One region of the Brenneria nigrifluens DSM 30175 genome, then DNA from elsewhere that is predicted to be linked to it. Evidence: riboswitches for the same ligand, from Rfam matches in the RefSeq annotation. Region 1 holds a riboswitch; each other region holds the start of a gene.
What was found. Region 1 has a riboswitch for thiamine pyrophosphate ahead of thiM (hydroxyethylthiazole kinase). Riboswitches for the same ligand answer to the same signal wherever they lie in the genome.

Region 1 (3,273 bases):
CGGACAATCACCTAACAGCCAGGCTAGCGCCGCGCGCCTTTAACTTCGCCCGCCATCACCACCAGGCATGGAAATGATGCACCGGGCCTATCCCCTGCCCCACTTCCAGCGTATCGGCCTGCTCAAGCGCTTTTTGCAGATAATTTTTCGCCGCCGCGACCGTCTCCGGCCAGTCGGCATGACGCGGCCGCAGCGCCGCCAGCGCGGCGGACAGGGTGCATCCGGTGCCGTGGGTATGGCGGGTTTTGACGCGGGGAGAGGTAAAACGCTGCGGCGCCGCGTTGCGGCTAAACAGCCAGTCCGGGCTCTCCTCCTCGCTCAGATGACCGCCTTTCATCAGCACCGCCTGACACCCCATATCCAGCAACGCCTGCCCCTGCTGGCGCATTTCCCGCTCGTTCACGGCCGGCGCGCAATCAAGCAGAGCTGCCGCTTCCGGCAGGTTAGGCGTAATGATGGATACCTGCGGCAGCAATAAACGGCGGATCGACGCCACCGCGTCGGGCGAGAGCAGCGGATCGCCGCTTTTTGCCAGCATCACCGTGTCGAGCACCACATGGGGCACCGCGTAATGACGCAAACGCTCAGCCACCGCGTCAACGATATCAGCCTGCGCCAGCATGCCGATCTTGGCGCTGTCGATGCGCACATCGCTCAGCACAGAATCAAGCTGGGCCGCGACAAAATCCGGCTCAATGCGGTAGACCGACTGCACGCCGCGCGTATTCTGCGCCACCAGCGCGGTAATCACCGTGGCGCCGTAAGCCCCCAGCGCCGAGAACGTTTTCAGATCGGCCTGAATGCCCGCCCCGCCGCTGGGGTCGGTGCCGGCAATGGTTAACGCATTGATTCGTTTCATGCCAGATCCTCCCCGCGCAGGCCATAGAGAGCGTCAAGAAAGGCCGGAATAAAACTCCCCGGCCCCTGGGCCTGGCGCGCGGCCCGCTGCCCGGCCAGCGACATCACGTAACAGGCCGCCGCCACGTGGCATAAGCGATCGCCCTTCAGCGCGCAGAAAGCGGCGACCACCGCGGACAATGCGCAGCCGGTTCCCACCACGCGGGTCATGATTTTATCCCCGCCGCTGATCGCCCAGTCAAAAGAACCGTTCGTTACGTAGTCCACTTCGCCGGTCACCGCGACAACGGTGGAGAACCTGCGGGCCAGCCCGCGGGCGGCGGACAGCGCGCTATGGGAATCGTCGGCGCTGTCCACGCCGCGACTGCGCGCGCCCAGTCCGGCCAACGCCATGATTTCGGAGGCGTTGCCGCGAATGGCCGCCGGTTTTAATTGCAGCAGTTGATGGGCGAATTCGCTACGATAAGTCAGCCCGCCGACCGCCACCGGATCGAGCACCCACGGCGTGGCGGACTGATTGGCGCCGTGGACCGCCGCCAGCATGGCGTCGGCGCGATGGCGCTCCAGCGTGCCGACGTTGATCAGCAGCGCATCGGCCAAGGCGCTGAACTGCGCGGCTTCGGCGGGATCCACCACCATCGCCGGCGACGCATTCAACGCCAGCAGCACGTTGGCGGTGAAAGATTGCACCACATCGTTGGTGAGACAGTGCACTAAAGGAGACAAGGCGTGAAATTGCGTTAGCGAGGCCGCCGCCTGGGCAGCCGGTAAATCGACAGGTCGAGCGTTCATCATTCCCCCAACCGGCGTTCAAGAAGGCGGTAACCGGTTGGTCGGCATACCGTGACTTCCCTACGCTGGCATAATCCAGATCAGGTAATGCGGGTATTTCTCAGCCCTGTGGTTGAAACCAGGGCACCCCGAGTCATGTAATTCATCGCCTATGGCTAGGCCTGTACAGTATCGCCAACAAACGCCGCGACAACAATGCCAATTTGCCGCGCGGCGGCAAGTTTGTGCTTAATGCGCGGCAAGATGGCGGCGGGCGACGCGCGCCGCGGCGCGCACCAGGCTCAGATCGCTGCCGCGCGGTCCGATAAGCGAAATTCCCAGCGGCGCTCCCTCTTTGTACGTCAGCGGCAGATTCAGCTGCGGGATGCCGCACAGCACGGCAATGGACAACAAATGGTGCGACAGCTGCCGGGTCTGTTCAATATCCTCGTCCCGCGCGTCCAGCAGCGGCGCAATATCCGGCACCGTGGGCAATACCAGAATACGATTGCCCAACAGCGCCTGCCAGGCGTCGCGAAAGCGCTCGCGGACACGACAGGCGTTCTGGTACTGCTCGTCCGTCACGCCGGCGCCCCAGGCAAAACGCCCGGCCACGTCCGGCCCCAGCGCAAAACCGTAGCGGGTGATTTTTTCCCCCTGCGTCAGCCAGGCCTCGCGCCCCTGGATAAAACGGAAAGCCCAGTAGGCCTCTTCCAGCGCGGGAAGCTCGCCGGACAGCGGCGACAGTTCGCCGGCAACGTCCTTGATACTTTCCAGCGCGGGCCGCAACGCCTGTTGCGATGCCGCGGGAAGCAGGTCAAACAGCGCATGGCTGATGACCCATTGCGCTTGTGGCGGCAGCGGGGCGTCGTCCTCACCCAGCAAACACTCCCCCACCCGCTCGAATAAGTCGGCGTCGCGGGTGAAGTAGCCCGCCGTATCCATACTGGGGGCCAGCGGCTGGCAATCGTCCAGGGAAATCCGTCCGTGACTGGGGCGCAGGCCAAACAGACCGCAGTAACTCGCCGGCGTGCGGATCGAACCGCCGGTATCCGTCCCCAGGGCGAAATCGCACAGACGGTTGGACACCGCCGCCGCCGATCCCGATGACGACCCGCCGGGAATGCGTTCCGGCGCCGCGCCGTTACGCGGCGTGCCATAGTGCGCATTCTTGCCGCTCATGGAAAACGCCATCTCGTTGGTATGGGTCTTCCCGACGAATTCCGCCCCCGCATCCAGCAGCCGCCGTACCGTCGGTGCCGTACGCCGTTTTATGCCCGACATGGCGAGTATGTGGGGGCTACCGCCTCCGGTCGGATACCCCGCCACGTCGAACAGATCTTTAACCGCAAAGGTAAAACCGGATAACGGTCCCTGAGGCGCATGCTCGACGGCGGCCGGCGGATAGGGCATAAAAGCGAAAGCATTATCTTGCATGATGGTTCCTTAAATTCACGACGGTGGATGGCCCCTCTACGCCGTCGTTCCAATGATGACAACTAATTTGATGTCCGGCAATCACCTGCCGGGACGCCGGTATCTGGCTGCGGCACAGCTCGCTGGCGCGCGGACAGCGAGGAGAAAACGCGCATCCCGCAGGCAGGCGGGTCAGATCCGGCGGCGAGCCGGGAATGCTGACCAGCC
Region 2 (3,273 bases), 1.7 Mb from region 1:
ACAGCTCGCCGCCGCGGGCGCGAAAGGCTTCGGACATGTGCGTCATTCCCACTTCAATGGGCTGCGCCGCGGCTTGCTGTTGTGCCGCGTAATCGCGCACTTCCTGGGAAATTTTCATCGAGCAGAACTTCGGCCCGCACATGGAGCAGAAGTGGGCTATTTTGCCGGACTCCTGCGGCAGGGTTTCATCGTGGTAGGCGCGGGCGGTTTCGGGGTCGAGCGCCAGATTGAACTGATCCTCCCAGCGGAATTCGAAACGCGCCTTGGACATGGCGTTATCGCGGATCTGCGCGCCGGGATGGCCTTTCGCCAGGTCGGCGGCGTGGGCGGCGATTTTGTAGGTAATCAGCCCCTGTTTGACGTCTTCCTTATTCGGCAGCCCCAGGTGTTCTTTCGGGGTGACGTAACAGAGCATGGCGCAGCCGAACCAGCCGATCATCGCCGCGCCGATGCCGGAGGTGAAGTGGTCGTAACCGGGGGCGATATCGGTGGTCAGCGGGCCCAGCGTATAGAACGGCGCTTCGTGGCAGTGCTCCAGCTCTTCGGTCATATTGCGGCGGATCATCTGCATCGGCACATGGCCGGGACCTTCGATCATCACCTGCACATCGTACTCCCAGGCGATTTTGGTCAGTTCTCCCAGCGTATGCAGTTCGGCGAACTGCGCTTCATCGTTGGCGTCCTGAATCGATCCGGGGCGCAGACCGTCGCCCAGCGACAGCGCGACGTCATAGGCGGCGCAGATTTCGCAGATGTCGCGGAAGTGCTCATACAGGAAGCTCTCTTTATGATGCGACAGGCACCACTTGGCCATGATTGAACCGCCGCGCGACACGATGCCGGTCAGCCGTTTGGCGGTCATCGGCACATAGCGCAGCAGCACGCCGGCGTGGATGGTGAAATAGTCGACGCCCTGTTCCGCCTGTTCCAGCAGAGTGTCGCGGAACATTTCCCAGTTCAGGTTTTCCGCTACGCCGTTGACTTTTTCCAGCGCCTGATAGATGGGCACCGTACCGATGGGCACAGGACTGTTGCGCAGGATCCACTCGCGGGTTTCGTGAATATAGCGTCCGGTGGAGAGGTCCATAACGGTGTCCGCGCCCCAGCGGGTGGACCACACCAGCTTTTCCACCTCTTCTTCAATCGAGGAGGTGACGGCGGAGTTGCCGATATTGGCGTTCACCTTCACCAGAAAATTGCGGCCGATAATCATCGGTTCGGATTCCGGGTGATTGATATTCGACGGAATGATGGCGCGCCCGGCGGCCACTTCCTGACGCACGAACTCCGGAGTGATGTTCTCCGGCAGGCGGGCGCCAAACCCCTCGCCGGGATGCTGCTGGCGCAACACCTCGCCGCGGATGCGCTCGCGGCCCATATTTTCGCGGATGGCGATAAACTCCATTTCCGGGGTGATGATGCCCTGGCGCGCATAGTGCAGCTGGGTCACGCATTTGCCCGGTTTAGCGCGCAGCGGACGCGGCAGGTGTTCGAAGCGCAGATGATCCAGTCCGGCATCCGCCAGGCGCTGCTGGGTAAAATCCGAACTGACGGCGGCGAGCGTGGCGCTATCGTTACGCTCGGCGATCCAGTTGGCGCGCAGTCTGGCTAATCCGACGCGCACGTCCGGGCGCGACGCCGGATCGCCGTACGGACCGGCGGTGTCGTACACCGGGATCGGCTCGTTGGGCTGGTATTGCGGATCGTCCTTGCCGCCGCCGACTAACGTCGGGCTAAGCTGGATTTCGCGCATCGGCACGCGAATATCGTCGCGTGAGCCGGTGAGATAAATGCGCCGCGAGTTGGGAAACGCCATCCCCTGCAGCGTATCAATAAACTGCTGGGCGGCCGCGCGCTGGTCGCGACGACTGGTTTTGGGCGGTCGGGATGATGATGTTTTGGTAGACATAGCAAGTTCCTGTGATGCGTAAAGGGAAAATTGCTTGTCTGGAGCTCGGAGGGAGTAATAACGCTAGGTATGCCGGAGCGATTGATGCAGGTCTCAATCAGGCACATTACTCTTGTTCCCTTCGCGGGTATTAACCCGATCAGGTTCCGCGGATCCCGAATTAACGGTCTCAGCCTGCGCATTTTCTTTTCTTGCTTAACACTCAAGAAACGGAAACGCGCTAGGCACTCCGACAAGATAGCCCTACTATTAACGGGCTGATTACAACGGTGACACTTTATGACGCCAGCACGGGCATGTCAAAGCAAGGAAGGCGCATCTGCCTGGATAAACCAGATGCTGAATGGTAACAATATGATAATAAAAAGATATTAATTATCAAAAATCAGCCGGATAACATTGTCTTCCAGCGTGAAACGTTCGGCCAGGGTTTCGCCCACGCGGGACAGCGCCTGCTGGAATTCAATACAGTTTTCATCATCGATGGAGGTCGCCAAATGACCGTCATAAGACGCCATAATCTGCTCTGTGTTGCTTTTTAATGCTTCATCAAGCTGGTTGAAATACGCCTTTTTCTGTTCGCCGAGGACGGCGGCTTCCGGCAATATCCGCTCGTAAACGTGGAAGTGGCCGATCGACAGATAATCGACCAGATTATGGCAAAATTCATCCAGCGCTTTTTCATCCAGCGGGGAGAGCTTTTCTTTGTTCGGCTTAATGCCAACCAGATGGTAGTAAGCAATCAGCAGCTGCTTACGCGCTTGTAGCCATTGGTCGATTAACGCATTATTGCCACCGACGAGGTCAGTCAGGCTTTGTAACTGGTTTAGCATTGTTGGCTCCGTGAATGGTAAAAAATAACCGTAAGTTATGAAAGTTATCTCATCACCCATAGTGGTAAAATGCCAGTGAAGTGATAGTGGAGCAATAGAAAAGATATGGAACAAACGCTAAAAGGTGACGAAACCGGATGGTGGGTGATCAGTCACGCAAACCAGATATGGCTCCCTGAGGGGGAATTGCCGCAGGGAACGGCGTCCAACTGGTCCTTACAGGGGCAGAGCGCCCGACTGATCGGCGAATGGCAGGGGCAGCCCGTCCGGCTGGTCTGCCAGAATCGGGATAGCGGCATGGCATCCGTCCGTCAGCTACTCGACCGGGAAGTCGGTCTTTTTCAAATGGCGGGGCGCGGCGTACAGCTGGCGGAATTTTACCGCGCCCATCGATTCTGCGGCTACTGCGGCCATGAAATGGTGCGCAGTAAAACCGAGCTGGCCTGCCTGTGCCGCCACTGCAAGGAGCGTTATTACCCGCAGATCGCCCCCTGTATCATCGTGGCGATCCGACGCGGCGACGAGATTCTG
Region 3 (3,273 bases), 610 kb from region 1:
CTGCTGGAGCAGGACCGCATCGATCAGTTGGTGCAGTTGGTGGGGGATAAAGACACCGTACGGCAAATGCTGCTGGCGCACCTGGGCCGCAGTTTCCGCCAGGGCAAACATATTCTGCGCATTCTTTACTATCGCCCGCTGCGCAATCTGCTGCCGGGTTCCGCCCTGCGGCGCTCGGAAATGCATATCGCCCGGCAGATTTTCAGCGGCCTGACCAATATAAATGAGGAAAACGGGGAACTTAAACCCGATCTGGCGCACCACTGGCAAATGTTGTCCCCGCTGCACTGGCGGTTTTATCTGCGCCCGTCGATTCGTTTTCATCACGGGCGCGAGCTCGCCATGCAAGACGTGATCGCCTCGCTCACCCGGCTCAATGCGCTTCCCTTGTTCTCCCATATCGCTAGCGTGACCTCGCCGATGCCGTTCGTGATCGACGTCCGGCTGAGCAGCCCCGACGACTGGCTGCCCTGGCTGCTGGGCAGCGTGCCGGCCATGATCCTGCCGGAGGAGTGGCGCACCCTGCCTGATTTCGCCCGCCAGCCTATCGGAACCGGCCCTTACTCCGTGACGCGCAACAATAATAATCAGCTGAAAATAAAGGCGTTTGATGACTACTTCGGCTATCGGGCGCTAATTGACGAGGTCAATATCTGGGTGCTGCCCGACGCCACCGAGGTGTATCCCTGCTCCCTGCACCTGGAATCGGATGATTCATCTCACGATGAGTTGGAAAGCCGTATGGAAGAGGGGTGCTACTTCCTGCTGTTCGATAAGCGTTCGCCGCTCGCCGGTCAGCCGCAGGTGCGCCGCTGGCTGTGCCGGATATGCAACCCGATCGCCCTGCTCGGCCACGCGGATAGCGCGCATCAGCGCGACTGGTCGCCGGCCTATAGCCTGCTGCCCCGCTGGCATTACCGGCAGCGGGACGAAGCGCAGGAAAAACCGGCGGAACTGAAACAGCTCACCCTGACCTTCTATCATGACCATCCCGAATATCAGATGATCGGTGAAATAATAAAGAAAGTGCTTAAAGCGCACGGCGTTAAACTGACCATCCAAACGGTGACCTACGAGGATTGGCATCAGGGGGAAGCGCGGAGCGATATCTGGCTGTGCAGCGTCAACTGCTATCTGCCCCTGGAATTTTCGCTGTTTGCCATGCTTTACGAACAGCCGTTGATGCAGCATTGTCTGGAGGAAGATCTGCTTCAGGACGCCGGCCTGTGGCGCAGCAAAGCGCTGCCGATGGCGGAATGGAGCGAAAAACTGGTGCGTAGCGGTCAGTTGCATCCGCTGTTTCACAACTGGCTGCAACTACAGGGACAGCGCAGCATGCGCGGCATCCGTATGAATACCCTGGGATGGTTCGATTTCAAATCCGCCTGGTTCGCCCCGCCGGAAAACTGACGACCCGGCTTTCCCTGCCCTCCCCAAGCCTTTACAATAGGCCGTTCTCAACGGGGTGCGAAAACGGCTTTATCAACTGTCTCTAACGCGTTTTTCGCTGAGAAAATACCCGTCGAACCTGATCCGGTTAATACCGGCGAAGGGATTTGAGAGTGTTCATCGCTGACTCAAAGACCTTTGCCACCCTATAACGACAGGAGTGCAAAGTGTTAATTACATCGCTATTAAAACAAAACGGGTTAAAACCCGGGCCGCTGAAACGCCCGCTTTCCCTGTGGAAAAAAATCCTTCCCTGCCTGCTGCTGATGTCGGCGCCGGCGTTCGCCAAACCGGCGCTCACCGTTTACACCTACGACTCCTTCGCGTCCGAATGGGGCCCCGGCCCGGTGATCAAAACCGCTTTTGAAAAAGAGTGTGAGTGCGAACTGAATTTTGTGGCGCTGGAAGATGGCGCCTCGCTGCTGAACCGCCTGCGCATGGAGGGCAAAAACAGCAAAGCGGATATCATTCTGGGGTTGGATAATAACCTATTGCAGGCGGCGGAACAGACCGGGCTATTTAGCCGACACCAGTTGGATACCGCCGCGGCCGTGAAGGTTCCCGGCGGCTGGAACAACGCCACCTTCGTGCCCTATGACTACGGCTATTTCGCCTTTGTCTACAACAAGGAGAAGCTGAAGAATCCCCCCCGGAGCCTGCATGAACTGGTCGACAGCAGCGAGCCGTGGAAAGTGATTTATCAGGATCCCCGCACCAGCACCCCGGGATTGGGGCTGCTGCTATGGATGCAGCAGGTGTACGGCGAACAGGCGCCGCAGGCGTGGCAAAAGCTGGCGAAAAAAACGGTTACCGTCACCAAAGGCTGGAGCGAAGCCTACGGTCTGTTTCTGAAAGGCGAGGCCGACCTGGTGCTCAGCTACACCACTTCCCCGGCCTATCACATCATTGAAGAGAAAAAAGACAGCTACGCCGCGGCAAACTTCAGCGAAGGGCACTATCTGCAAATCGAAGTCGCCGGACAGCTGGCGTCCAGCAAAAACCCGGCGCTGGCGAAACGCTTTATGCAGTTCATCCTGACGCCGGCATTCCAACAGGCGATCCCCACCACCAACTGGATGTATCCGGTGACCGACACCGAGCTGCCGCCCGGCTTCGCCTCGCTTGCCGTACCGGAAAAAGCCTTGCAATACAGCGCACAGCAGGTAGCGGAACAGCGGAATAACTGGATCCAGGCATGGCAACGCGCCGTCAGCCGCTGACCGCAGGCAGCCTGTGGCCGGGCGGACTGGCCGCCACGCTGCTGATCTCGGTGGCGCTGCTGGCTTTCGGCGCGCTGTGGCTACAGGCGCCGGAAAACCAGTGGCGGACGCTATGGCGCGATAGCTATCTGTGGCATGTTATCCGCTTCACCTTCTGGCAGGCATTTTTATCCGCCCTGCTCTCCACCCTGCCGGCGGTCTTCCTCGCCAGAGCGCTTTATCGCCGGCGTTTCCCCGGCCACCGCTGGCTATTGCGGCTGTGCGCCATGACCCTGGTGCTGCCGGTGCTGGTGGCGGTTTTCGGCCTGCTGAGCGTTTACGGCCGCCAGGGCTGGCTGGCGCATCTGCTGGAGGCGGCGGGTCTTCCCTACCGCTTCTCCCCTTACGGACTGCAAGGCATTCTGCTGGCGCATATTTTCTTCAACCTGCCGCTGGCGACCCGTCTGCTGTTGCAGTCGCTGGAGGGCATCGCCACGGAACAGCGTCAGTTGGCGGCCCAACTGGGCATGAACGGCTGGCAGCATTTCCGCATTGTCGAATGGCCCTGGCTGCGCCGGCAGATCCCGCCCACCGCCGCGCTTATCTTTATGCTCTGTTTCGCCAG

Region 2: another riboswitch for thiamine pyrophosphate. It lies ahead of thiC (phosphomethylpyrimidine synthase ThiC); the one in region 1 lies ahead of thiM (hydroxyethylthiazole kinase).
Region 3: another riboswitch for thiamine pyrophosphate. It lies ahead of thiB (thiamine ABC transporter substrate binding subunit); the one in region 1 lies ahead of thiM (hydroxyethylthiazole kinase).

What each region holds. Positions count from the first base shown of each region.
Region 1 covers NZ_CP034036.1:1,359,457-1,362,729, reverse strand. The annotation lists gene thiD (bifunctional hydroxymethylpyrimidine kinase/phosphomethylpyrimidine kinase) at 56-859, opposite strand; gene thiM (hydroxyethylthiazole kinase) at 856-1,650, opposite strand; TPP riboswitch at 1,691-1,791, opposite strand; gene EH206_RS06245 (amidase) at 1,879-3,066, opposite strand; gene EH206_RS06240 (ABC transporter ATP-binding protein) at 3,056-3,273, opposite strand, start outside.
Region 2 covers NZ_CP034036.1:4,502,723-4,505,995, reverse strand. The annotation lists gene thiC (phosphomethylpyrimidine synthase ThiC) at 1-1,909, opposite strand, end outside; TPP riboswitch at 2,009-2,151, opposite strand; gene EH206_RS21115 (Rsd/AlgQ family anti-sigma factor) at 2,281-2,742, opposite strand; gene nudC (NAD(+) diphosphatase) at 2,848-3,273, shown strand, end outside.
Region 3 covers NZ_CP034036.1:752,381-755,653, reverse strand. The annotation lists gene sgrR (HTH-type transcriptional regulator SgrR) at 1-1,410, shown strand, start outside; TPP riboswitch at 1,452-1,573, shown strand; gene thiB (thiamine ABC transporter substrate binding subunit) at 1,683-2,669, shown strand; gene thiP (thiamine/thiamine pyrophosphate ABC transporter permease ThiP) at 2,645-3,273, shown strand, end outside.